DNA from 2 places in the Streptomyces sp. NPDC102451 genome. Region 2 is predicted to be linked to the other one. Evidence: riboswitches for the same ligand, from Rfam matches in the RefSeq annotation. Region 2 holds a riboswitch; the other holds the start of a gene.
The links. A riboswitch is a leader RNA that binds a small molecule or an ion and turns the genes downstream of it on or off. The one in region 2 is predicted to bind S-adenosylmethionine.
Positions count from the first base shown of each region.

Region 1: it holds a riboswitch for S-adenosylmethionine, as region 2 does, so the genes downstream of both, ACIRD8_RS02580 (aminotransferase class V-fold PLP-dependent enzyme) here and thrC (threonine synthase) in region 2, are expected to answer to the same signal.

Region 1 covers NZ_JBIWKD010000001.1:534,241-545,809, reverse strand. The annotation lists gene ACIRD8_RS02610 (NlpC/P60 family protein) at 1-463, opposite strand, end outside; gene ACIRD8_RS02605 (NlpC/P60 family protein) at 702-1,727, opposite strand; gene ACIRD8_RS02600 (NYN domain-containing protein) at 2,025-3,386, opposite strand; gene ACIRD8_RS02595 (hypothetical protein) at 3,424-3,666, opposite strand; gene ACIRD8_RS02590 (rhomboid family intramembrane serine protease) at 3,837-4,586, shown strand; gene ACIRD8_RS02585 (Lrp/AsnC ligand binding domain-containing protein) at 4,583-4,864, shown strand; gene ACIRD8_RS02580 (aminotransferase class V-fold PLP-dependent enzyme) at 4,937-6,313, opposite strand; SAM riboswitch class IV at 6,490-6,607, opposite strand; gene trpD (anthranilate phosphoribosyltransferase) at 6,692-7,756, opposite strand; gene ACIRD8_RS02570 (cytochrome bc complex cytochrome b subunit) at 7,880-9,505, opposite strand; gene ACIRD8_RS02565 (Rieske 2Fe-2S domain-containing protein) at 9,502-10,554, opposite strand; gene ACIRD8_RS02560 (c-type cytochrome) at 10,551-11,360, opposite strand; gene ACIRD8_RS02555 (heme-copper oxidase subunit III) at 11,416-11,569, opposite strand, start outside.
Region 2 covers NZ_JBIWKD010000003.1:512,909-524,477, reverse strand. The annotation lists gene ACIRD8_RS09510 (trehalose-6-phosphate synthase) at 1-1,172, opposite strand, end outside; gene ACIRD8_RS09505 (glucosyl-3-phosphoglycerate synthase) at 1,279-2,229, opposite strand; SAM riboswitch class I at 2,383-2,510, shown strand; gene thrC (threonine synthase) at 2,529-3,827, shown strand; gene ACIRD8_RS09495 (MoaD/ThiS family protein) at 4,021-4,296, shown strand; gene ACIRD8_RS09490 (cold-shock protein) at 4,718-4,924, shown strand; gene groL (chaperonin GroEL) at 5,215-6,837, shown strand; gene ACIRD8_RS09480 (hypothetical protein) at 6,965-7,396, opposite strand; gene ACIRD8_RS09475 (glycosyl hydrolase) at 7,659-10,466, shown strand; gene ACIRD8_RS09470 (glycoside hydrolase family 9 protein) at 10,797-11,569, shown strand, end outside.

The DNA of each region.
Region 1 (11,569 bases), on a different contig from region 2:
GCTGGGCGCGGTGGAGCTTGCCCAGGGTCACGGCCCGGCGCTCGCCCACGCGGTCCAGGGTGGCCGCCCGGTCCAGGAAGGTGTCCGGGTCCGAGGAGAGCAGCAGCTGGACCGACGGGTCGAGGCCGCCCGAGCGGTACTGGGCGCCCGCCATCGAGCCGAGGGACGCCCGCATCCGGTTGATGTCCTCCTGCGTCCGGGCGGCCGCGTCCTGGACCCTGGCGACCCGGCCGCGCAGCCGGCCCAGGCTCTCCCTGGCGGCGTTGTACTGCTCGGTGGCGCGCTCGGCCTCCACGTACAGCCGGTCGACCGCGGCCTTCGCCGACTCGGGGGTGTCCTCGGGTGCGGCGCTCGCGGGCGCGGCCCCGAGGGTGGCCGCCGCGGTGGCCGCCGCGGCGGACAGGACGGTGGCCCGGACGCCACGGTTGAGGCCGGGCCGGGTGGGACGGCGATGCGACACCACAGGAAGCCGCACTCCCTTCCGCTGTACGCAGATGTGCGCAGCCCCTGCCGCCCGGGATGGGCGGACCGACGACCGGGAGCTGCACGGCAGCGCAGAGAGTAACCGGACGGCTACGGGCCCACCAAAGGTCACGCCGGGTGCGGGGAGGGCGGGAAACAGCGGCGCCCCGCCGGTGACCTGTTGGTCTCCGGCGGGGCGGGGCGTTGCCGAGGGGTGCCGCGATTCGCCCGTTCGGGCGTCAGACGCGGACGCCGAACTGGAAGGTGCCCATGTAGTCCATCGACTCGTAGCGGACCACGGCACCGGGCTTCGGGGCGTGCAGGATCTGGTTGTTGCCCGCGTACAGGCCCACGTGCGAGGTGTTGTTGAAGAAGACCAGGTCGCCCGGCTTCAGGGCGCTGCGGCCTATCCGGACACCGTCGTTGATCTGGGTGTACGTGGTACGGGTGATCTGGACACCGGCCTGGGCGTAGGCCCACTGGGTCAGACCCGAGCAGTCGAACGAGTTGGGGCCGGTGCCGCCGGAGACGTACGGCTTGCCCTGCTGCGTGGACGCGGCCTGGAGGGCGGCGGCACCACGGGCGGACGCGGGGACCTCGTTGCCGAGGTCGACCCGGTCACCGGCGGCGCGGCTGGCGCGCTGCTCGTCGGCGGCCATCTTGGCGCGCTCGGCGGCGGTGAGGGTGTTCAGCAGCTTCTGGGCGTCGGCGAGCTTGCCCTGGTACTTCTTCTTGTTCTCGTTCAGCGTCTTGCGGACGTCGGCGAGGTCGGCGAGCTTGCCCTGCGCCTCCTGGCGCTGCTGCGCGAGGGTGCGCTGCTTCGCCTGGATCTTCTGCAGCGACTCGGCCTGCTTGGCCGTCAGCTGGTCCAGCGCGGAGGCCTGGTCGAGGAAGCTGTCCGGGTCCGAGGAGAGCAGCAGCTGGACCGACGGGTCGAGACCGCCGGAGCGGTACTGCGCGGTGGCCAGCGAACCGAGCTCGCCGCGCAGGGTGTTGAGCTCGTCCTGGCCGCGGGCGACCTTGTCCTGGAGCGCGTCGGCCTGCTTCTTGAGCTTGTCCTGCTGCTCCTTGGCGCCGTTGGCCTTCTCCGTGGCGACCTCGGCCTCGTGGTAGAGCTTGTCGACCTTGGCCTTGACCTCGCTCTTGGTCGGCTTGGGGTCGGCGTGGGCCGCCTGGGAGGTCAGGGCGACGGCCGCTGCGGCGGTCGCGGTGAGCACGGTCACACGGGTGCGGCTCGGCTGCTTGGGACGACGGTGGGACGCCACGAAGGCGAGCTCCTTCTTCCTCGAGCCGCCTACCGGGCTGTGGGGGGATACAGGCGAATCCCCGGCTCCGTGCACGTCACGGACTCGGCGGTTCCTTCGCCGTCACCCCGGATGGGCAATCAACCGTGCGAAGGTTCGAGGCCTGACCCTAGTGACCATCTTGTGATCAGTTCAAATCCTCACGAGCAAAATCTCGTCACACCAGGCACTTCTTTACTTTCATCACACTGCGTGTAGCGACGACTTGACGGTACGTTCCATAAATTCCGGCAAGCCACCCATGTCTCACATGACGCATCAGACGCGCGAAAGGCGCTTCAGGAGCAAGGCGGACGCGACCGGCCGCGCCCCGGCCTTCGCCACACCGTCGGCCACTTCACGGTCGGTGGAGACCACGACGACGGGCCTGCCCGGCGGTTCGGCGCGCGCCAGCTGCCGGATCAGCTCGTCGGCGGTCACCCCCGCCTTGCTGAACAGCACACGGACTCCGCGCGGCGGCGCCAGCAGGACCGGGACGGCCAGTTCGGCGCCGTCGAAGACACAGGTCATCTCGGCGCCGGTCTGCGCCGCGAGGACCGAGAGCCCGCCCAGCAGACGCAACCGCTGCTTCTCCAGCGGCATCTGGGGATAGCCGGTCTTGGTGACGTTGTAGCCGTCGACGATCAGATGCGCCTGGGGCAGCGCGAGCAGCTGGTCGAGCAGCGCCGGATCGGTCTCCGAAAGCGCCCTGGCCGCAATGTCCTTCGGTGACATCCGGCCGGGCTCCACCGCTTCGACGCCGTCCGCGGGGCGGAGCGAGGAGGGGGGCAGGGCGAGCTCACGGCGGAGCCCCTGTGCCGCGTCGAGCACGGTGTCCAGGAGCAGCCGCAGCCGCATGTCCTCGACCGAGCGGCCCTCCCTGGCCGCCCGGCGGCCCGCCTCGACGGAGGCCTCCGCCTCGGCCAGCCGCGCCTTGAGCCGGCGGGACTCGCTCTCGGCGGCGGAGACCTGGGCGGCGGCCTCGGCCCGCACGGCGTCCGCCTCGGCGCCGGCCTTGCGCAGAGCGGCCTCCCCGCGCTTCACCTCGTTGAGGGCGCTGCGCAGCTTGCGGTGCAGCGAATCGTTCTCCTTGCGCGCGGCGTCCAGCTCCGAGCGCAGCCGCTCGGTGTCGGCCCTGGTCTGGCCGCGGGCGTGGTCGAGTTCCTCGCGCAGCCGCTCCAGCTCGCGTCTGGTCTCCTCGTCCGCCCGCTCCGCGTGCGCCCGCTGGACCTCCTCGCCGGCCGCCGCCACCAGCTTGACCCAGCCGGCCGGCCGCAGCACGTACGCGGCGGCGGCCACATCGACGGGGTCGGCGGCGGCGGGCGGCGCACCGGACGTGAGGGCGTCGGCCAGCTCCGGCTGGGTCTGGCCGATCCGTTCGCCGATGCGCCGGCGGAACACCGGGTCGCTCTCCAGGGCGGCGGCCATCGCGTTACCCGCGAACTTGGCCCGCCTGCTGGGGGTGAAGCGTGCGTACTGCCGTAGCTGGGCGGGGAGTTCGCCGACGGTCAGGCCGCCGAAGGCGTCCGAGACCAGCGCCACGACCTTGCGGCGCACGCCTTCGGGCAGCGGACGGTCGAGCGACTCCGCGGTACCGTCGGCCGCGTCGGCCGGTCCGGCGCCGCCTGTCGGCTGCTCCACCATCCATCACCCCAATATGTCTGTCCGCACGACCCCGTCAGGAGTCGGCACCAGGCCTGTCGACCAGCTCGATCTGGTCCACGGCGTTGCACCAACGGCAGCGCACCGACTCGATGGTCTCACTGACCACCTCGCGCTCCTCGACACTCGACTCCCCGGCCAGGTCGAGATGCACGTACTCCACGACCTTCGAGGAGCGCGTCACATCGAAACGGGTCAGGTTGCCGCAGAGCGTGCAGCGCCAGCGGGTCCCGTCCGTCGGCTGGGGAACCGTCGTCATCGTTGCGTCCTCTTTCGTCGTTCGTCGAGTCTTGTACGTGCCCAGGTCTTCGATCTCGCGGTGCGCCGTCGAACTGCGGATGTCCTGCCGCAACCCTACGGCCTTGCGCATACCTATCGACACGGCGAGGCGGTCTGCCCCGTTCTCACCTGGTGCGTCATGCTCTGTACGTGACCGAGCGGCGGGAAGTCCACTGGCGGAAGCGGGCCCGGGAGCTCGGGGCGGCGGCCGCGGCGGGCGGTGCCCCGGTCACGTACGGGCTGATCGCTCTGTGCTGCGCGGTGTTCCTGATCAGCCCGCTCTCCGGGTTCAACCCCGTCTACGGCAGTGGCGACGCGCTGCTGGCCGCGCAGGCCGGGTACTTCGAGCGGTGGGGCGTGATCCCCAGCGAGCTCATGGACGGCTCCGCGCACGCGGCCCTGACCCCGCTGACCGCGCTCTTCGTCCACGGCAGCTGGCTGCACCTGCTGGGCAACCTGCTCTTCCTCTACGTGTTCGGCGCGATGGCCGAGGAGCGCATGGGCCGCACCGAGTTCACGTTCTTCTATCTCATCTGCGGCTACTTCGCCCTGGTGGCCTACGCCGTGGTGCACGCGGGGTCCGACCAGACGCTGGTCGGCGCGTCGGGGGCGATCTCCGCGGTGCTCGGCGCGTTCCTCTGCCTCTTCCCCCGGGCCCGTGTCACCAGCCTCTTCCCCTTCCTCTTCTTCCTGCCGCTGCGCTTCCCCGCCTGGATCGTGCTGGTGTTCTGGTTCGTCCTGCAGTGGCTGGCGGCGCAGAGCGCGGGCAGCGGCCCGGGCGTGGCGTACCTCGCCCACGTGGCGGGCTTCTCGGCCGGGTTCCTCTACGCCTGGGTGCGGTTCCGGGGGACTAGAGTGAAGTCTCCAGCCACGGCCACCGAGGGAGAAAGCCAGCCGTGATCACCGCGATCGTTCTCATCAAGACCAGCGTGGACCGGATTCCCGAGATCGCCGAGGCCATCGCCGCGCTGGACAGTGTCAGCGAAGTCTTCTCGGTCACCGGTACGTACGACCTGATCGCCATGGTCCGGGTGCCCCGGCACGACGATCTCGCCGACGTCATCCCCGGCCGGATCAGCAAGATCCAGGGCGTCGAGGCCACCGACACCCATGTAGCTTTCCGTACGTACTCGCAGCACGACCTCGAGGCGGCCTTCGCCATCGGTCTCGACGGCTAGTACGGCGTACTGCATACGGCTCCGGCCGGGCACGGGAGATGCCTCCCGTGCCCGGCCGGAGCCGTATCCGTGTCAGACCTGCGCCGCGCCCCGGTCGGGCACGCAGCGGCCCTCCTCGGTGCGGTAGGTCCAGCGGGCGCCCTTGCTCACCAGCTCGCGGACGGCACCCAGGAACCGCTCGATGTGCTCGTCCGGCGTGCCGGCGCCGAAGCTCACCCGGATCGCGTTGAGGGACCTCTCCCCCGGCCCGGCCTCCGGCGCGCCGCACTCGCCCGGGTCCTGGGGCTCACTGCCCAGCAGGGTCCGCACCAGCGGGTGCGCGCAGAACAGTCCGTCGCGCACCCCGATGCCGTACTCGGCGGAGAGCGCCGCGGCGAAGTGCGAGCTGTTCCATCCCTCGACCACGAAGGAGATGACGCCGACCCTCGGGGCGTCGCCGCCGAAGAGCGAGAGCACCTTGACCTCGGGGACGTCGGCGAGGCCCTCGCGGACCCGGGTCACCAGCTGCTGCTCGCGGGCGACCAGCCGGTCGAAGCCGGCCTCGGTCAGGGCCTTGCAGGCGGCGGCGATGGAGTAGACGCCGATGACGTTGGGCGATCCCGCCTCGTGGCGGGCGGCGGTGGTGTGCCACTCGACGTCCACACCGCCGTCGGTGCGCCGGGCGACCTTGCGGGAGGCGCCGCCGCCCGCGAGGTACGGCTCCGCGTCCACCAGCCAGTCGGCGCGGCCGGCGAGGACACCCGAGCCGAAGGGCGCGTACAGCTTGTGCCCGGAGAAGGCGACCCAGTCGACGTCCAGCTCGGCGATGTCCACCGGGTGGTGGGGCGCCAGCTGCGCCGCGTCGAGCACGATCCGCGCCCCGTGGGCGTGGGCGGCGGCGGCGAGTTCTCGCACCGGCCACAGCTCCCCGGTGACGTTGGACGCGCCGGTCACGCAGACCAGTGCGGGTCCGTAGGGCTCGCGGTCGGCCAGTGCCCGCTCCAGCGTGGCGACGGCCTGGTCCGGGGTGCGCGGGGCGTCGAGGTAGGTGACGCGGGCGTCGCGCCAGGGCAGCAGCGAGGCGTGGTGCTCGGTCTCGAACACGAACACCTCGCAGCCGGCGGGAAGCACGGCGGCGAGCAGGTTGAGGGAGTCGGTCGTCGAGCGGGTGAAGACCACCTGGTCCTCCGCACGGCAGCCGAGGAACTGCGCCACGGTCTCGCGGCTGCCCTCGAACAGATCGGTGGAGAGCTGCGAGAGGTATCCGGCGCCACGGTGCACGCTGCCGTAGTACGGGGCGTAGGCCGCCACGTCGTCCCACACCCGCTGGAGGGCGGGGGCGCTGGCCGCATAGTCGAGGGCGGCGTAGGTGACGTCTCCGCCCGTCACGAGCGGAACGGTGACATCGGCACCCAGAACCGGCAGCGGGGCACAAATGGACTGGTCGACGGCAGCGGTGGAGACAGACATGGCGAACTCCCGTAAGAGGCAGGCGAAATCCTCGCGCCGGCGGCAGTGCGCGGCAGCGCGGGAAGAAAGGAAAAGAGGTGTGCGGAGAAGGGCGTGGCGCCCTATCGCATTCGCTTGCTCACAAGAGGCTCCCTGGGACCAGGACCCCAAGGGGTGGCATCCGAACGATGCCGAGGGGCCCGCGCTTGCCACAGACCTCGCTGCCTGCGGCCTGGTCTTCACCCGGGGCACCCCGCCACGGACGGAGGGTTGCCGGACAGCGGGCCGGGGCCGTAGTCGCTGTCACTCATGACCTGCGCAGCATCTTGCCATACCCACGGTGACGCGCAAGGGCGCAGTCCGCGATCCGGACTGCGCCCTGGCTCACACCGTGCGCGCTCAGGCGTTGCTGGCCGCCACCCAGCGCTCCAGCGCGCCCTTGGCCGCCCCCGAGTCGATGGACTCGGCGGCCCGCGCGATCCCGGCCGAGAGCTGCTCCTCCAGCGTGCCCGCGCCCGGGTCAAGCGCGACCAGCGCGGCAGCGGTGTTGAGCAGCACCGCGTCCCGTACGGGGCCGGTCTCCCCGTCCAGCAGCCGGCGGGCCACGTCCGCGTTGTACGCGGAGTCGGCGCCGCGCAGCGCCTCGACGGGAACCAGCTCCAGGCCGACGTCACGCGGGTCGAAGGCCTGCTCGCGGACGGCGCCGTCGCGGACGATCCACACCCGCGAGGTGGCCGTCGTGGTCAGCTCGTCGAGGCCGTCGTCCCCCCGGAAGACGAGCGCCGAGTTCCCCCGGTCCGCCAGCACGCCGGCGACGATGGGCGCCATCTTCGGGTCGGCGACGCCGATGGCCTGGGAGCGCACCCGGGCCGGGTTGGTGAGCGGGCCCAGGATGTTGAACGTGGTCTGCGTGCCGAGCTCCTTGCGCGCCCTGGCGGCATACCGCAGGGCGGGGTGGAACTTGACCGCGAAGCAGAAGGTGATGCCCGCTTCCTCGGCGACGGCGACGACGCGCTGCGGCGTCAGTTCGAGATTGACGCCGAGCTTCTCCAGTACGTCGGAGGCCCCGCTGGCCGAGGAGGAGGCACGGTTGCCGTGCTTGACGACCTTGGCGCCCGTCCCCGCGACGACGATGGCCGACATGGTGGAGATGTTGACCGTCTTGGCCATGTCGCCGCCGGTGCCCACGATGTCGACCGTACGGCCGGGCACCTCGATGGTGTGGGCGTGCTCGTACATGGCGCGGACGAGTCCGGTGACCTCGTCGACGGTCTCGCCCTTGGCCCGCAGGGCGATCGCGAAGCCGGCGATCTGCACGTCGGTGGCCTCGCCGCTCATGATGCGGTCCATGGCCCACGCGGTGTCGTCCGCGCCCAGGTGCTCACCGCGCAGGAGGGGGGTCAGCACGCCGGGCCAGGTACGGGCCGCCACGCTGTCGCCGCCGTCCTGGGTCACAACGTTCATGGTCCGCTCCTGGGGTCCACAGCCGATACACGTATGCCTCCCACCCTATCCAGCCCCGGGGACAGCGAAGAGCCCCGTCCATCGGATGGACGGGGCTCCCGCTGTGGCGTTCAGCTGAGGTGATCAGTGGTGGCCGTGGCCGCTGGTGATCTCCTTGTACTCCTCGGCGGTGGGCTTGGCGATCTGGTTGTCCTCGCCGTAGTAGCTCCTGCTGAGCCTGGCCCGCAGCTTCTGCAGCGCCGACGGCTTGCGCTCGACACCGTTCTCGTCGACCGTCGGGCCGATCTCGAGCGGCTTGTACTGCTCGTGCGCCGTGAGCGTGTGCAGCTGCCCCTGGCCGAGCGGCTCGTGGATCTCGACGAACTCACCGTGCGGCAGGCGCTTGATGGTGCCGGACTCGCGTCCGTGCAGCACCTTCTCCTTGTCCCGGCGCTGGAGGCCGAGGCAGATCCGCCGGGTGACGACGAACGCCAGGACCGGTCCGACGAAGAACGCGATCCGGACGAACCAGCTGATCGCGTTGAGCGACAGGCTGAAGTGGGTCGCCCAGATGTCGTTGCCGCCGCCGATGAGCATGACGAAGTAGATCGTCACCCAGGCGACACCGAGCGCCGTCCGGGTCGGAGCGTTGCGCGGCCGGTCCAGGATGTGGTGCTCGCGTTTGTCCCCGGTGATCCAGGACTCGATGAACGGGTAGAGCGCGAGCGCCGCCAGGATCACACCGAACAGGACCAGCGGGATCAGCACACCGAGGACCAGCGTGTGGCCCCAGAGGTTGATCTCCCAGCCGGGCATCACACGGACGAAGCCTTCGGCGAAGCCCATGTACCAGTCCGGCTGGGCGCCCGTGGACACCTGGTCGGGACGGTAGGGGCCGAGCGCCCAGATCGGGTTGATCGAGGCGATGCCCGCGATGATGGCGATGAAGCCGAAGACCAGGAAGAAGAACCCGCCGGCCTTGGCCATGTACACCGGCAGCAGCGGCATGCCGACGACGTTCTTGTTCGTACGGCCCGGACCCGCGAACTGGGTGTGCTTGTGGAAGAAGACCAGGATGAGGTGGCCGACCACGAGCCCGAGCATGATGCCCGGCAGCAGCAGGATGTGGATCGAGTAGAACCGGGCGATGATGTCGCCGCCGGGGAACTCCCCGCCGAACAGGAACATCGAGATGTACGTGCCCACGATCGGCATCGACAGGATGGCGCCCTGCGTGAAGCGCACACCCGTGCCGGAGAGCAGGTCGTCCGGGAGCGAGTAGCCGGTGAACCCGGTGAACATGCCGAGGACGAACAGCAGGAAGCCGAACAGCCAGTTGATCTCACGCGGCTTGCGGTACGCGCCGGTGAAGAACACCCGGAACATGTGCACGAACATGCCGGCGAGGAAGATCACCGCTGCCCAGTGGTGGATCTGCCGGACGAGCAGACCACCGCGGACGTCGAAGCTGATGTCCAGCGTCGAGGCGTAGGCCTCGGACATCCGGATGCCCTGCATCGGCTCGTACGAGCCGTGGTAGACGACCTCGTTCATGCTGGGGTGGAAGAACAGCGTCAGATACACACCCGTGAGGATGATGATGATGAAGCTGTAGAGGCAGATCTCACCGAGCATGAAGGACCAGTGGTCCGGGAAGATCTTGCGCATGTTGGCCTTGGCCAGGCCGTAGATGCCGAGCCGGCCGTCCGCCCAGTCGGCCACCCGCTCACCGGCGGGCGCCTTGCGCTGTGTTTCCGTCGCAGTACTCATCCGCGCTCCCAGAAGGCAGGACCGACGGGCTCTTCGAAGTCACCGAGCGCCTCGAGGTTGCCCTCGCTGTTCACACCGATCCGCAGCTGCGGAAGGGGGTGACCGGCCGGACCGAAGATGACGCGGGCGCCGTCGGAGAGGTCGAAGGTGGACTGGTGGCACGGGCAGAGCACGTGATGCGTCTGCTGCTCGTACAGGCTGATCGGGCAGCCGACGTGGGTGCAGATCTTGGAGAAGGCCACGATTCCCTCGTGGGCCCACTCACGCTCCTGCTTGTCCTTGATGTTGTCCGGCTCGATCCGGATGATCATCAGGGCGGCCTTGGCGATCTGCGTCTGGAAGTCGTGCGCGTCCTCCTCCAGGCCCTCGGGCATGGCGAAGGTCAGCGAACCGACGACGACGTCCTCGGGGCGCAGCGGCTCCATGGTGTTCATGTTGACGAGCTGCTTGCCCTTGGCCCACAGGGTCTTGCGGAGCTTCTTCTCCGGCAGCGGACCGAGGTCGCGCAGCAGCACCACACCGGAGAGCGGCACCAGGGCCAGCGCACCGAACATGGTGTTGCGGATCAGCTTCCGCCGTCCGATCGCGGACTCCCGCGCACCGTCCGCGAAGTCGGCCATGACCTTGGCCTTGACCTCGGGCGTCGCCTCGATGGCGTGACGGTCGTCGGCCACCTCCACGTCGGACATCAGGGTGCGCGCCCAGTGGACGGCGCCCGCGCCGATGAGGAAGAGGGCCAGACCCAGGGTCAGCCCCAGGGAGAAGTTGAGCGCGCTCACATGGCCGAACGGCCAGATGTAGACGATCTTGTCGACCGGGAAGATGACGTACGAGGCGATGAAGCCGACCGTCGCCAGCATGGACAGCGTGAACAGGAAGGCGACGGCTCGCTCGGAGCGATTCGCAGCCCGTTCGTCGATGTCCTGGATGCGCGGCTTGTGGGCCGGCAGCCCCGGGTCGGCGAACGGGTCGCCCGCACCCTCTACCGCGCCGTGCGCGGTGCCCTGCTCTACCGGCAGGTTCTCTTCTGGAATCTGTTGGCTACTCATGACTTCTTGGCCTTAGCGGTGTGGGCCGCGACCCATACGGCGATGGCGACCAGGCCGCCCAGGCCGAAGATCCAGCCGAAGAGACCTTCACTGACGGGGCCGAGGCCACCGAGCGAGAGGCCGCCGGGGTCTTCGGACTCATCACCGTTGACGGTCTTGATGTACGCGATGATGTCTTTCTTCTCCTGCTCGGGCATGGTGCTGTCCGGGAAGGAGGGCATGCTCTGCGGGCCGGTCTGCATGGCCTCGTAGATGTGCTTCGGGCTCACGCCTTCGAGGTCCGGGGCGTACTTGCCGTTCGTCAGCGCGCCGCCCTTTCCGGTGAAGTTGTGGCACTGCGCGCAGTTGGTGCGGAACAGGTCACCGCCCTTGGCCACGTCCGCGCCGGCAGGGTCGACCTGGCTTCCGGTGGGCGTGATCGGACCGGCGCCCAGGGACGCGACGTACGCCGCGAGCTGGTCGATCTCGGCCTGGCTGTAGATGACCTTCTTCTTCGGGACCTGGGCGCCCGGCTGCTGAGCCGGCATGCGTCCGGTACCGACCTGGAAGTCGACGGCGGCGGAGCCGACGCCCACGAGGGACGGCCCGTCGGTGGTGCCCTGACCGCCGGATCCGTGGCAGCTGGCGCAGCCCACGGAGTAGAGCTTCTTGCCCTCGTCGATGGCGAGGGACTGGGCGGTTTCGTCGGCCTGCGCCTTACCCGCAGGCGCAAACGCGGCGTACAGCCCCCCGGTAGCCGCCAGCGCGAGGAGTAGTACGACGACCGCCGCCAGCGGATGGCGTCGTCGTGCGGAGAGCTTTTTCACGGATTACCCCGGTGTCAGGATCTTCTGCGTCGATGATGGGTGGGTGCGAGCCCGGTTACTTGATCATGTAGATCGTGGCGAACAGGCCGATCCAGACGACATCGACGAAGTGCCAGTAGTAGGACACGACGATGGCGGCGGTGGCCTGCTCATGGGTGAATCTCGAGGCCGCGTATGTCCTGCCCAGGACGAGCAGGAAGGCGATGAGA
Region 2 (11,569 bases):
CGGGACAGCACCAGTGCGCAGCCGTGGTCCGAGACGACCGGGACCTCCTTGGCGACCAGGTTCATGCCGTCGCGGATCGGGTTGACCAGAGCCACGTCCGCCAGCCGGTACGCCGCCAGGGAGCGGGCGAAGTCGTCGTCGACGTGGAGCAGGACGGGGGTCCAGCCCTCCGTGCCGTACTCCGCGTTGATGGCGTCGGCGACCCGCTGGACCTCCGCCGTGTAGTCCCGGTAGACCGCGAGGTCCTGCCGCGAGGGGTAGGCGAAGGCCACGTGGACCACGCGCTCGCGCCATTCGGGGCGCTCCTCCAGCAGCGCACGGTAGGCGTGCATGCCGCGGACGATGTTCTTGGAGAGCTCCGTGCGGTCCACCCGCACGATCGTGCGCCGGTCCGCGCCCACCTGCTCCCGCAGGATCTCCATCCGGTCGTCCACGTCCGCCTCACGGGAGCGGCGGCGCAGGAAGTCCGCGTCGGCGCCGAGCTCGTGCACCCCGATCCGGGTGCGGCCGGTGCCGCCGAGGATCTCCGTGCAGCAGCCGATGAAGGCGTCCGCCCAGCGGCGGGTCAGGAACGCGGCCCGGTCGGCGCCCAGGATGCCCTTGAGGAGCTGCTCGCCGATGTCGTCGGGCAGCAGCCGGAAGTAGTCGACGGGAGCCCAGGGGGTGTGCGAGAAGTGGCCGATCCGCAGGTCGGGGCGGAGCTCGCGCAGTATGCCCGGGACCAGCGAGAGGTGGTAGTCCTGCACCAGGACCGAGGCGCCCTCGCCCGCCTCCTCGGCGAGCGCCTCGGCGAAGGCCCGGTTGTACGCCTCGTAGGAGGCCCACTGCCTGCGGAACTCCGCGTCGAAGACGGGCTCCACCGGCGTCTCGTAGATCATGTGGTGGACGAACCAGAGCACCGAGTTGGCGATGCCGTTGTACGCGTCGGCGTGCACCCCGGCGTCGATGTCGAGCATCCGGACCCCGGGCTCGGAGACCCTGCGCCTGACCGCCTCGCGGTCGCTGTCGCTGAGCGCGGCGCACACCCACAGCTTGTCGTCCACGGCGCTGAGGCCGGAGACGAGCCCGCCCCCGCCCCGTTTCGAGTCGAGCGTGCCGTCCTCCCGCAGTGCGTACGACACGGGGCCGCGGTTGGACGCGACGAGGACCTGGGCGGCGTGCTCGGAGACCATGTACCCGAACCTAGCCCGTCGGGGAAGCCGCCAAACGTGAAGCGGGTGCGGAGACGGGCGTGGGGCGGGTGCGGAGCCGGGTGTGGAGCCGGGCGCAGAAGAACCGTTACGCCGCGTTCCGTGACGCGTACTCCGCGATCTCCCGCATCGGCGGCCTCTCCTCGGTGTCCACCGCATGGGTGTGCGGCACGAATCCGCCGGGTCCCCGCTCGAACTGGGTGATCTCGGGACGTACGAGGGCCCCCCGGGAGAGCCGCAGCTGCGCCGTGCGGTAGATCGTGGCCGCCATCCGGCCGAGGGCCTGGCCGTCCTGATGGCGGTGTCTGCGTACGCCCACGTCGACCTGCGCCAGCGCGTCCAGGCCGACCGTGTGCAGTGCGTCGACGAGCAGGCCCAGCTCCACTCCGTAACCGACGGGGAAGGGGAGCCGTTCCAGGAGGGAGCGCCGCACCGCGTACTCGCCGCCCAGCGGCTGGACGAAGCCGGCCAGCATCGGCCAGTGCAGATTGAGCAGCGGGCGGGCCACCAGTTCGGTCACCCGGCCGCCCTGGCCTGCGGCTTCGCCCAGCGGGCGGTCGTACATGGCCTTCACGAACTGCACCGACGGGTCGGTCAGCAGGGGGCCGACGATCCCGGAGACGAAGTCCGCGGAGAAGTCCTTGAGGTCCGCGTCGACGAAGCAGACGATCTCACCGCTGGTGACCAGCAGTGACCGCCACAGGACCTCGCCCTTGCCGGGGAGCGCGGGGATCCTGGGGAGAACCGCGTCCCGGTGCACGACCCGGGCGCCGGCCCGCCGCGCCTCCTCGGCGGTGCCGTCGGTGGAACCGGAATCGATCACCACCAGTTCGTCGACGAGCTGCACCTTCTCCATCAGCTCGCGCCGGATCTCCGCGACGATCGCGCCGACCGTCTCCTCCTCGTTCAGCGCGGGCAGGACGACGCTCACGCGCGAACGGTGCGGATCCCGCGCGCGGGCGGCGGTGAGCCGGTCCAGCGGGCGGTCGGCAGCAGACCAGGAACGCCTGCTCAGCCAGCGTTCCACCTCTTCCAGCACGGTCGATACTCCCTGTATGTGATCCATCTCGCGGTTCGGACGACTATCTCAACCGTCCGGTGCTTCGGTTACAGTCTTGAACAACGCGGATGACCCTCGCATGTCGGGGTCGGTCCGCGAATAAACGCCCGGATCCATGGTCCGGTGCCATAGCGCTCATCCAGAGGGACTGAGGGAACGGCCCGTTGAAGTCCCGGCAACCCTCCTGCCGACCGCGAGGTCACGGTGGGGAAGGTGCCAATTCCGTCTTGTGGCGAAATACGTCGCAAGGAAGATGAGGAGAAAGGGCCTCCGCCATCATGGCCGTGCAGACAGTTGCAGCCGACACCAATTCTTCCACCGTGGACCTCGGTCCCGCCGCAGCGCTTTCCTGCCGCGAATGCGGCGAGCGTTTCGAGCTCGGTCCCATTTTCGCCTGTGCGTCCTGTTTCGGGCCGCTCGAAGTGGCGTACGACCTGCCGAGCGGCTCCCCCGAAGAGCTGAAGAAGCGCATCGCCGAGGGCCCCGACAACATCTGGCGTTACGCGCCGCTGCTGCCCGTCCCCTCCGATGTGGCGGACAAGCCCAACATCAACCCCGGTTTCACCAAGCTGGTCAAGGCCGACAACCTGGCCCGCGAGCTGGGCGTGACCGGCGGTCTGTACGTCAAGGACGACTCCGGCAACCCGACGCACTCCTTCAAGGACCGTGTCGTCGCCATCGCCGTCGAGGCCGCCCGCGCCTTCGGATTCACCACCCTCTCCTGCTCCTCCACCGGCAACCTCGCCGGTGCCGTGGGCGCCGCCGCCGCCCGCGCCGGCTTCCGCTCCTGCGTGTTCATCCCGCACGACCTGGAGCAGGGCAAGGTCGTCATGGCCGCGGTGTACGGCGGCGAACTGGTCGGCATCGAGGGCAATTACGACGACGTCAACCGCTTCTGCTCGGAGCTCATCGGCGACCCGCTCGGTGAGGGCTGGGGCTTCGTCAACGTCAACCTCCGGCCGTACTACGGCGAGGGCTCCAAGACCCTGGCGTACGAGATCTGCGAGCAGCTCGGCTGGCAGCTGCCCGACCAGATCGTCATCCCGATCGCGTCCGGCTCGCAGCTCACGAAGATCGACAAGGGCCTGCAGGAGCTGATCAAGCTCGGCCTCGTCGAGGACAAGCCGTACAAGATCTTCGGCGCCCAGGCCGAGGGCTGCTCCCCGGTCTCCGCCGCCTTCAAGGCCGGCCACGACGTCGTGCGCCCGCAGAAGCCGAACACCATCGCCAAGTCCCTGGCGATCGGCAACCCGGCCGACGGCCCCTACGTCCTGGACATCGCCCGGCGCACCGGCGGCGCCGTGGAGGACGTGAACGACGAGCAGGTGGTCGACGCGATCAAGCTGCTGGCCCGCACCGAGGGCATCTTCGCGGAGACCGCGGGCGGGGTGACGGTCGGCGTGACGAAGAAGCTGATCGACGCCGGCCTGCTGGACCCGTCCCTCACCACCGTCGTCCTGAACACCGGCGACGGACTGAAGACGCTCGACGCGGTCGCCCCCACGACCGGCCTGTCGGCGACGATCCGGCCCAGCCTGGACGCGTTCCGCGACGCGGGCCTCGCCGCCGCCAACTGAGAAGCTGTTGTCTTACCCCGGTCGGGGGTCGAGGGGGCTGGCACCTCCGTCTCCGGCGTTGTCGTCGGTTGCCGACGCTCCGCGTCGACGCCCTCCTCCGCCTTGGATCCGAAGGCACCAGCCCCCTCGACCTGATCCCAACCGGAGTAAGACAACAGCTTCTGACCACCCGAGACCGAAGGAAGGCACCCACATGAGCGTCAAGGTCCGTATCCCCACCATCCTCCGCACCTACACGGGCGGCCAGGCCGAGGTCCCGGCGGAGGGCGCGACCCTCTCCGAGGTCATCGCCTCCCTGGAGCAGAACCACCCGGGCATCGGCGCCCGCGTCCTGGACGACCAGGGCAAGCTGCGCCGCTTCGTCAACGTGTACGTCAACGACGACGACGTGCGCTTCGAGGGCGGCCTGGACGCGGTCACCCCGGACGGCGCGGGCGTCTCGATCATCCCGGCCGTCGCCGGAGGCTGATCCCGCGCATTGCGCAGTGTGAGCACCGTGGCCCCCTCCGCGATAGAAGCGGAGGGGGCCATTCTGCATGGTTGAGCGCGGTACAGTTGGGGAAGTCCCCGCAGCTGCCCATGCCGCCCGCATATGAGAATGCGCCCGGCCGCGACAAGAAGCAGCCAAAGTACGTGAACTCCTTGAGGCATAAGTGGCCTTTGTCAGGCCCGACTTGCCCTGGAATCCTATGAATTCCCCCAATGCGTGCGATCACGTGTGCCCAGAATTCTCGTCCGATTGACCTGTTGCAGAGGGCAGTTGGGCAGATACATTCGGCCGCGGTCGACGCGTTCCGGCGCACGCCACCCTCTCCTGTCGGAGGGTGAGTTCTGACCCGGGCCCGCGAAGTGCGGTGCTCGTGCAAGGGCCAGTAATAGGGGAGTTAGGCATGGCTCAGGGCACCGTCAAGTGGTTCAACGCGGAGAAGGGGTACGGCTTCATCGCGGTCGACGGTGGTGCGGATGTTTTCGTCCACTACAGCGCGATCCAGATGGACGGGTACCGCACCCTCGAAGAGGGTCAGCGAGTTGAATTCGAGATCTCGCAGGGCCAGAAGGGGCCCCAGGCCGACATGGTCAAGCTCGCCGTCGGCTGAGCTCGGCGCGGTCGTCCGACGACACTACTCACGCACGCGGGGCCCGTACCTCCCACCGGGGTACGGGCCCCGCGTGCGTCCGCGGTTCCCCTGGAAGGCGCTTGCACTCTCTGGGGTCGAGTGCTAATCATTGGCGTTAGCACTCTCCAGGTGAGAGTGACAGAAACTTGGACCGGGCCGGTGAGGCCCGCAGGCACGGTGGAGCAATGAACCACCGCGCACGCTGGCCGTCCGTCGCGGGCGCCTCTCGGTCCGGAGAAATCCACCCCTGTCCGGGAGGACCACTTCACATGGCCAAGATCATCGCGTTCGACGAGGAGGCACGGCGCGGTCTCGAGCGCGGGATGAACCAGCTCGCCGACGCCGTCAAGGTCACCCTCGGCCCCAAGGGCCGTAACGTCGTCCTCGAGAAGAAGTGGGGCGCGCCCACGATCACCAACGATGGTGTTTCCATCGCCAAGGAGATCGAGCTCGAGGACCCGTACGAGAAGATCGGTGCGGAGCTGGTCAAGGAGGTCGCCAAGAAGACGGACGACGTCGCCGGCGACGGTACGACCACCGCCACCGTTCTCGCCCAGGCGCTCGTCCGCGAGGGCCTGCGCAACGTCGCCGCGGGTGCCAACCCGATGGCTCTGAAGCGTGGCATCGAGAAGGCCGTCGAGGCCGTCTCCGCCGCTCTGCTGGAGCAGGCGAAGGACGTGGAGACCAAGGAGCAGATCGCTTCGACGGCCTCCATCTCCGCTGCCGACACCGAGATCGGCGCCAAGATCGCCGAGGCGATGGACAAGGTCGGCAAGGAAGGCGTCATCACCGTCGAGGAGTCCCAGACCTTCGGTCTGGAGCTCGAGCTCACCGAGGGTATGCGCTTCGACAAGGGCTACATCTCGGCGTACTTCGCCACCGACATGGAGCGTATGGAGACGTCGTTCGACGACCCGTACATCCTGATCGTCAACTCCAAGATCAGCAACGTGAAGGACCTCCTTCCGCTGCTCGAGAAGGTCATGCAGTCGGGCAAGCCCCTGCTGATCATCGCGGAGGACGTCGAGGGCGAGGCTCTGTCGACGCTGGTCGTCAACAAGATCCGTGGCACCTTCAAGTCCGTCGCCGTCAAGGCTCCGGGCTTCGGTGACCGCCGCAAGGCCATGCTCGGCGACATCGCCATCCTCACCGGTGGCACCGTCATCTCCGAGGAGGTCGGCCTCAAGCTGGAGAACGCCGGCGTCGACCTGCTCGGCACCGCCCGCAAGGTCGTCATCACCAAGGACGAGACGACCATCGTCGACGGTGGCGGCGACAGCGACCAGGTTCAGGGCCGCGTCAAGCAGATCCGCGCCGAGATCGAGAACTCCGACTCGGACTACGACCGCGAGAAGCTCCAGGAGCGCCTCGCGAAGCTGGCCGGCGGCGTGGCCGTCATCAAGGCCGGCGCCGCCACCGAGGTGGAGCTCAAGGAGCGCAAGCACCGCATCGAGGACGCGGTGCGCAACGCCAAGGCCGCCGTCGAGGAGGGCATCGTCGCCGGTGGTGGCGTGGCTCTGCTCCAGGCCTCGGCCGTCTTCGAGAAGCTCGACCTGACCGGTGACGAGGCCACGGGCGCCAACGCCGTGAAGCTCGCGCTGGAGGCCCCGCTCAAGCAGATCGCCGTCAACGGTGGTCTCGAGGGTGGCGTCATCGTCGAGAAGGTGCGCAACCTGCCGATCGGGCACGGCCTGAACGCCGCGACCGGCGAGTACGTCGACATGATCGCCGAGGGCATCATCGACCCGGCGAAGGTCACGCGCTCCGCGCTGCAGAACGCCGCGTCCATCGCCGCGCTCTTCCTCACCACCGAGGCCGTCATCGCCGACAAGCCGGAGAAGGCCGCTGCGGCCGCTCCGGGCGGCATGCCGGGCGGTGACATGGACTTCTGATCCTCGGATCAGCAGCTCCATGCAGGACCCGTAGCACCCCGCAGTACCGCAGTACCGCAGTATCCGTGCGACGCCGCCCCCCGGGATCCGTTCCCGGGGGGCGGCGTCGTTGCGTGCTGCGGGTGTCTCACCCGGCGGGAGCGGCCAGTATGCAGAGGGGCTTGCCTTCGTCGGGGTCGCCCACGTAGGTCCAGAGCTTGAGCGTCCCGCCGTTGCGCAGCGCCGCGTACCAGCTCTCCTCGCCGGCATCCCGGAACGACACCTGGACCGTGGTCCCGTCCCCATCGGCCTGGATTTCCCAGGTGCCCGATCCCGATCTGGGTTCGTCGGTGCCGTCGATGATGTCGTAGTCGCTGCAGACGTGGTCGGCGGTGATCGTTCCGTCCGGCTTCAGCTCCAGCCTGCCGCCCCGCTCGTCGGTCCACGTAACGGCGGCCTGGGGCAGGGACAGCCCTATCGGCTCGCCCTTGGGGGTCGGGGGGACGGCGAGCCTCCCGCAGCCCGCGAGAGTGCACACGAGCGGGGCGAGCACCAGCAACGACCAGCGGGAACGCGTCATTCGGCACCTCGGGGCCTTGCACGGGACACGGGCGCGGACGGTCCGTGCAGGCAGGAGCGTAAAGCACCGCGGCCACCCTCTGAGCCCGGAGCACCTTGCCAGGGGCCTCTTCCCGTCAACACTCGAATGCATGGCAACGATGCGTTACGCCCAACTCCCGTATCTGTCAGCTCTCTTGACCCGGAGTTTTAAAAGTTTTACGTTCCTTGGCATCTGAGAGCGCTCTCAAAGCTCTCCACCCCCCGTGACGAGGTGCTGCCCCATGCAAGCCTCACTCTCCAGACCCGCAGCCGCAGCGGTCCTGACCCTCGCCCTGGCCGCCGTAGGCCTGGGCCCTGCCGCGTCCCCGGCGGCAGCCGCCACCATCCCCGCGGGTTCCGGCAGCTACACCGACAGCCGCCCCGCCGGTACCTCCGGTCCCACCACCAACACCGGAGCTCCGGTCACGCCCAAGCTCACGGCGGCGGCCAAGGACAGGCCGGTGCCGACCAACGACTGGTGGTCCTCCCTCGCCTACCAGCGGTACGGCGACAACCCGTACTCCACCCCGATGTACGGGCACCCGCTGACCTACCAGGCGACCTCCGGCGGACTGGAGGTCGGTTACCCGACCACGCCCGCGATCGTCGGGGAGGGCCGCCAGTACGAGTACGCGCACAAGGCGGACCTCACCGTCGGCCTCAACGGGCTGAACTCCCCGGACACCAAGGCCGACGACTGGTCCGACTGGACCGTCACCCCCTACTGGTCGGACGGCACCCGCACCCTGCGCACGACCATCGGCCACGGCATGCCCTTCGTGTACGCCAAGGGCTCCGGCGGTGACGCCCGCATCACCACGGCCGGCACCCCCACCGTCTTCGCGGACAACGGCAACGTCCTCGGCATCACGGTCGCCGGCCACCACTACGCCCTCTTCGCTCCGACCGGCAGCGACTGGAACGTCTCCGGCACGGCGATCACCGCCGGGCTCGGCGGCAAGGACTACTTCTCGCTCGCCGTGCTGCCGTCCACGGACGCGCTCGCGACCTACCGGAAGTACGCCTTCAGCTTCGTCACCGGCTCCAAGGTGGCCTGGGAGTCCACCGGCGGCACGGTCAAAGCCACCTACAGCCTGACCACGGAGGCCAAGGAGGGCACCGAGCGCGGCACGCTCCAGGCGCTGTACCGCCACCAGTGGCTGCACACCTCCGATGCGCTCACGCCGTACACGTACGTCTCCCCGCGCGGCACCATGAAGGTCCGGGAGTCCGCCTCCTTCACCACCAGCCAGAAGAACCAGGGCGTGCTGCCCGCGCTGCCCGCGTCCACCGGCGTCGACAAGGCGCGGCTGACCGGCTATCTGAACGAGGTGGCGAACGCCTCCGACCCGCTCGTAGGGGCGGCCGACACCTACTGGACCGGCAAGGCGCTCGGCCGCCTCGCCCAGCTGGTGCCGGTGGCCGACCAGATCGGCCAGACGGCCATCCGGGACAAGCTGCTCGGCCTGATGAAGGGCCGCCTCCAGGAGTGGTTCACGGCGGGCGGGGCCAGTGAGTTCAGCTACGACAAGGACTGGAAGACCCTCACCGGCTACCCGGCCTCGTACGGCAGCGACACCGAGCTCAACGACCACCACTTCCACTACAGCTACTACGTCTACGCGGCGGCGATCGTCGCCCAGTACGACCAGGCGTGGGCGGCCGACTCCGCCTGGGGCACCATGGTCAAGACCTTGGTGCGGGACACCGCCAACCCGAGCCGCACCGACTCCGCGTACCCGTTCCTGCGCGGCTTCGACGTGTACGCGGGCCACAGCTGGGCCTCCGGGCACCAGGGCTTCGCGGCTGGCAACAACCAGGAGTCGTCGTCGGAGTCGATCAACCTCAGCGCGGGGCTCGTCCTGTGGGGCGCGGCGACGGGCGATACCGGCCTGCGCGACCTCGGCAGCTACCTGCTGGCCACCGAGTCGGAGGCGATCACGCAGTACTGGTTCGATGCCGACCAGCAGGTCTTCCCGGGCACCTTCGGGCATGACACGGTCGGCATGGTGTGGGGCAGCGGCGGCGCGTACTCCACCTGGTGGACCGCGAACCCGGAGGAGATCCACGGCATCAATGTCCTCCCCGTCACCGGTGGATCCCTGCACCTGGCCCGGGAGAAGGCCGCCATCAAGCGGAACATCGCCGAGATGGAGAGGGAGAACGGCGGACCGGCCGTCGAGTGGCGCGACCTCCTGTGGGAGTTCGAGTCGCTGGCCGACCCCGCTGCGGCCAAGGCCAAGTGGGATGCGGGCAACGGGGGTTACTCCCCTGAGCAGGGTGAGTCCAAGGCGCACACCTACCACTGGATCACCACGCTCGACAGCCTGGGCGCACCCGATCTGACGGTCAGCGGGAACATCCCGACGTCCGCCGTCTTCTCCCGGAACGGCGTCCGCACCTACGCCGCTCACAACTACGACTCCACCGCCCGCACCGTCACGTTCTCCGACGGCAAGACCCTCTCGGTGCCGGCCCGCTCCACGGCCACCGGCACGGGCGCCGGCGGCGACCCGGACCCGGACCCCGATCCCGACCCCGATCCCGATCCCGAGGAGCCCGGTCCGTCCACCGGGAACACCTTCCGGCTGAAGTCCGGCGGCACCCTCACCACCGCCACGGACGGCGCGGCGGGAGCCGACACGCTGGCCTCGGCCGACGGCGTCAACCGGGACGGTACGCCGTACAGGCCGACGGTCTACGAGATCAAGAAGGTCGACGGGACGCTCGCGGCGGGTGCGTCCACCGCGTTCCGCCTGCGGGTCGACGCCGGTACGAAGGTCGGGCTCGCCCCGCAGGTCCGGGTCAGCTACGACCTCACCGGCGACGGCACCTTCGACCGGACCGAGACCTACCGCTACTTCGCGACCGACCCGGTCGCGGGGTGGGAGGAGTACACCCAGGCGGTGGGCACCGCGGCGGTGACCGGCAGCCTGGGCAACCTCAAGGCTGGAACAGTCCGGCTGGAGATCTGGAACGCGCTGGGCAACGGCACCTCGCAGGTGCAGACCGGCACGGACGCGGCGGTCGTGAAGATCCCGTTCGCCTAGGGCCATACAGGCCATACAGGCCATACAGGCCATACGGGCCCCACAAGCCATAGGGCCTTCCACCCGGGTCGGGCCGGATCGCGGAGTCCTCGCGGTCCCGGCCCGGCCCGGGCGGTTCTCACCACGGTTCCCGCCGCCCCGATCTCTGTCATGACCCTGGCGAAACATGCGCTTCACCCTTCACACTGTGATGGGAGCGCTCCCATCGCATCGCGAGAGCCGCGCTCCCCCCACCGCCTCCGTCGACGAAAGGCCCTCCCGGTGAATGCCTCACCACTGCCCGCACGGCCCGTGCGCGTCCGCCCCCGGAAGGGGCGCCGCGTGTCCGGGATTTCGGCCGCCGCCTTACTGTGCGCGGCGGTCCTGGCCCTGCCCGGTACGGCCGGTGCACAGGCCGCCGAACCTGGGCCCGAGCAGATCACCAACGGCGATTTCGCTGCCGGTACCGCCTCGTGGTGGTGGACGCCGAACGCGACGGCGGCCGTGTCGGACGGCCGGCTGTGCACCGAGGTCCCCGCCGGCACGTCCAACGCCTGGGACGTCATCGTCGGCCAGAACGACGTCCCGATCGTCGCGGGCGAGAGCTACGAGCTGGCCTACACGGCCAGTTCGACCCAGCCCCTGACAGTCCAGACCCGGGTCCAGGAGGCGGCGGAGCCGTACACGACGGTGCTCTCCAGCGCGGACCCGGTGGGCACGGACGCCACGCCGGTGAGCCGCACCTTCACGGCCTCGGTGGATCTGCCCGCCGCGTCGGTGCAGTTGCAGATCGGCGGCGGCGAGAAGGCGTCGACCTTCTGCCTGGACGACGTGTCGCTTCGCGGCGGGGCCGAGCCCCCCGTCTACGTACCGGACACCGGGTCGCCCGTCCGCGTCAACCAGGTCGGGTATCTGCCCCACGGCCCCAAGGGCGGCACCGTGGTCACCGACGCCGACGAGCCGCTGACCTGGACGGTGAAGGCCGCGGACGGCACGACGGCCGCCACCGGTAGGACCGCCCCGCAGGGCGAGGACCCCAGCTCGCTCCAGCGGGTCCACACCTTCGACTTCGGTGACCTCACCACGGCGGGTGACGGATACACCGTGGAGGTCGACGGCGAGGT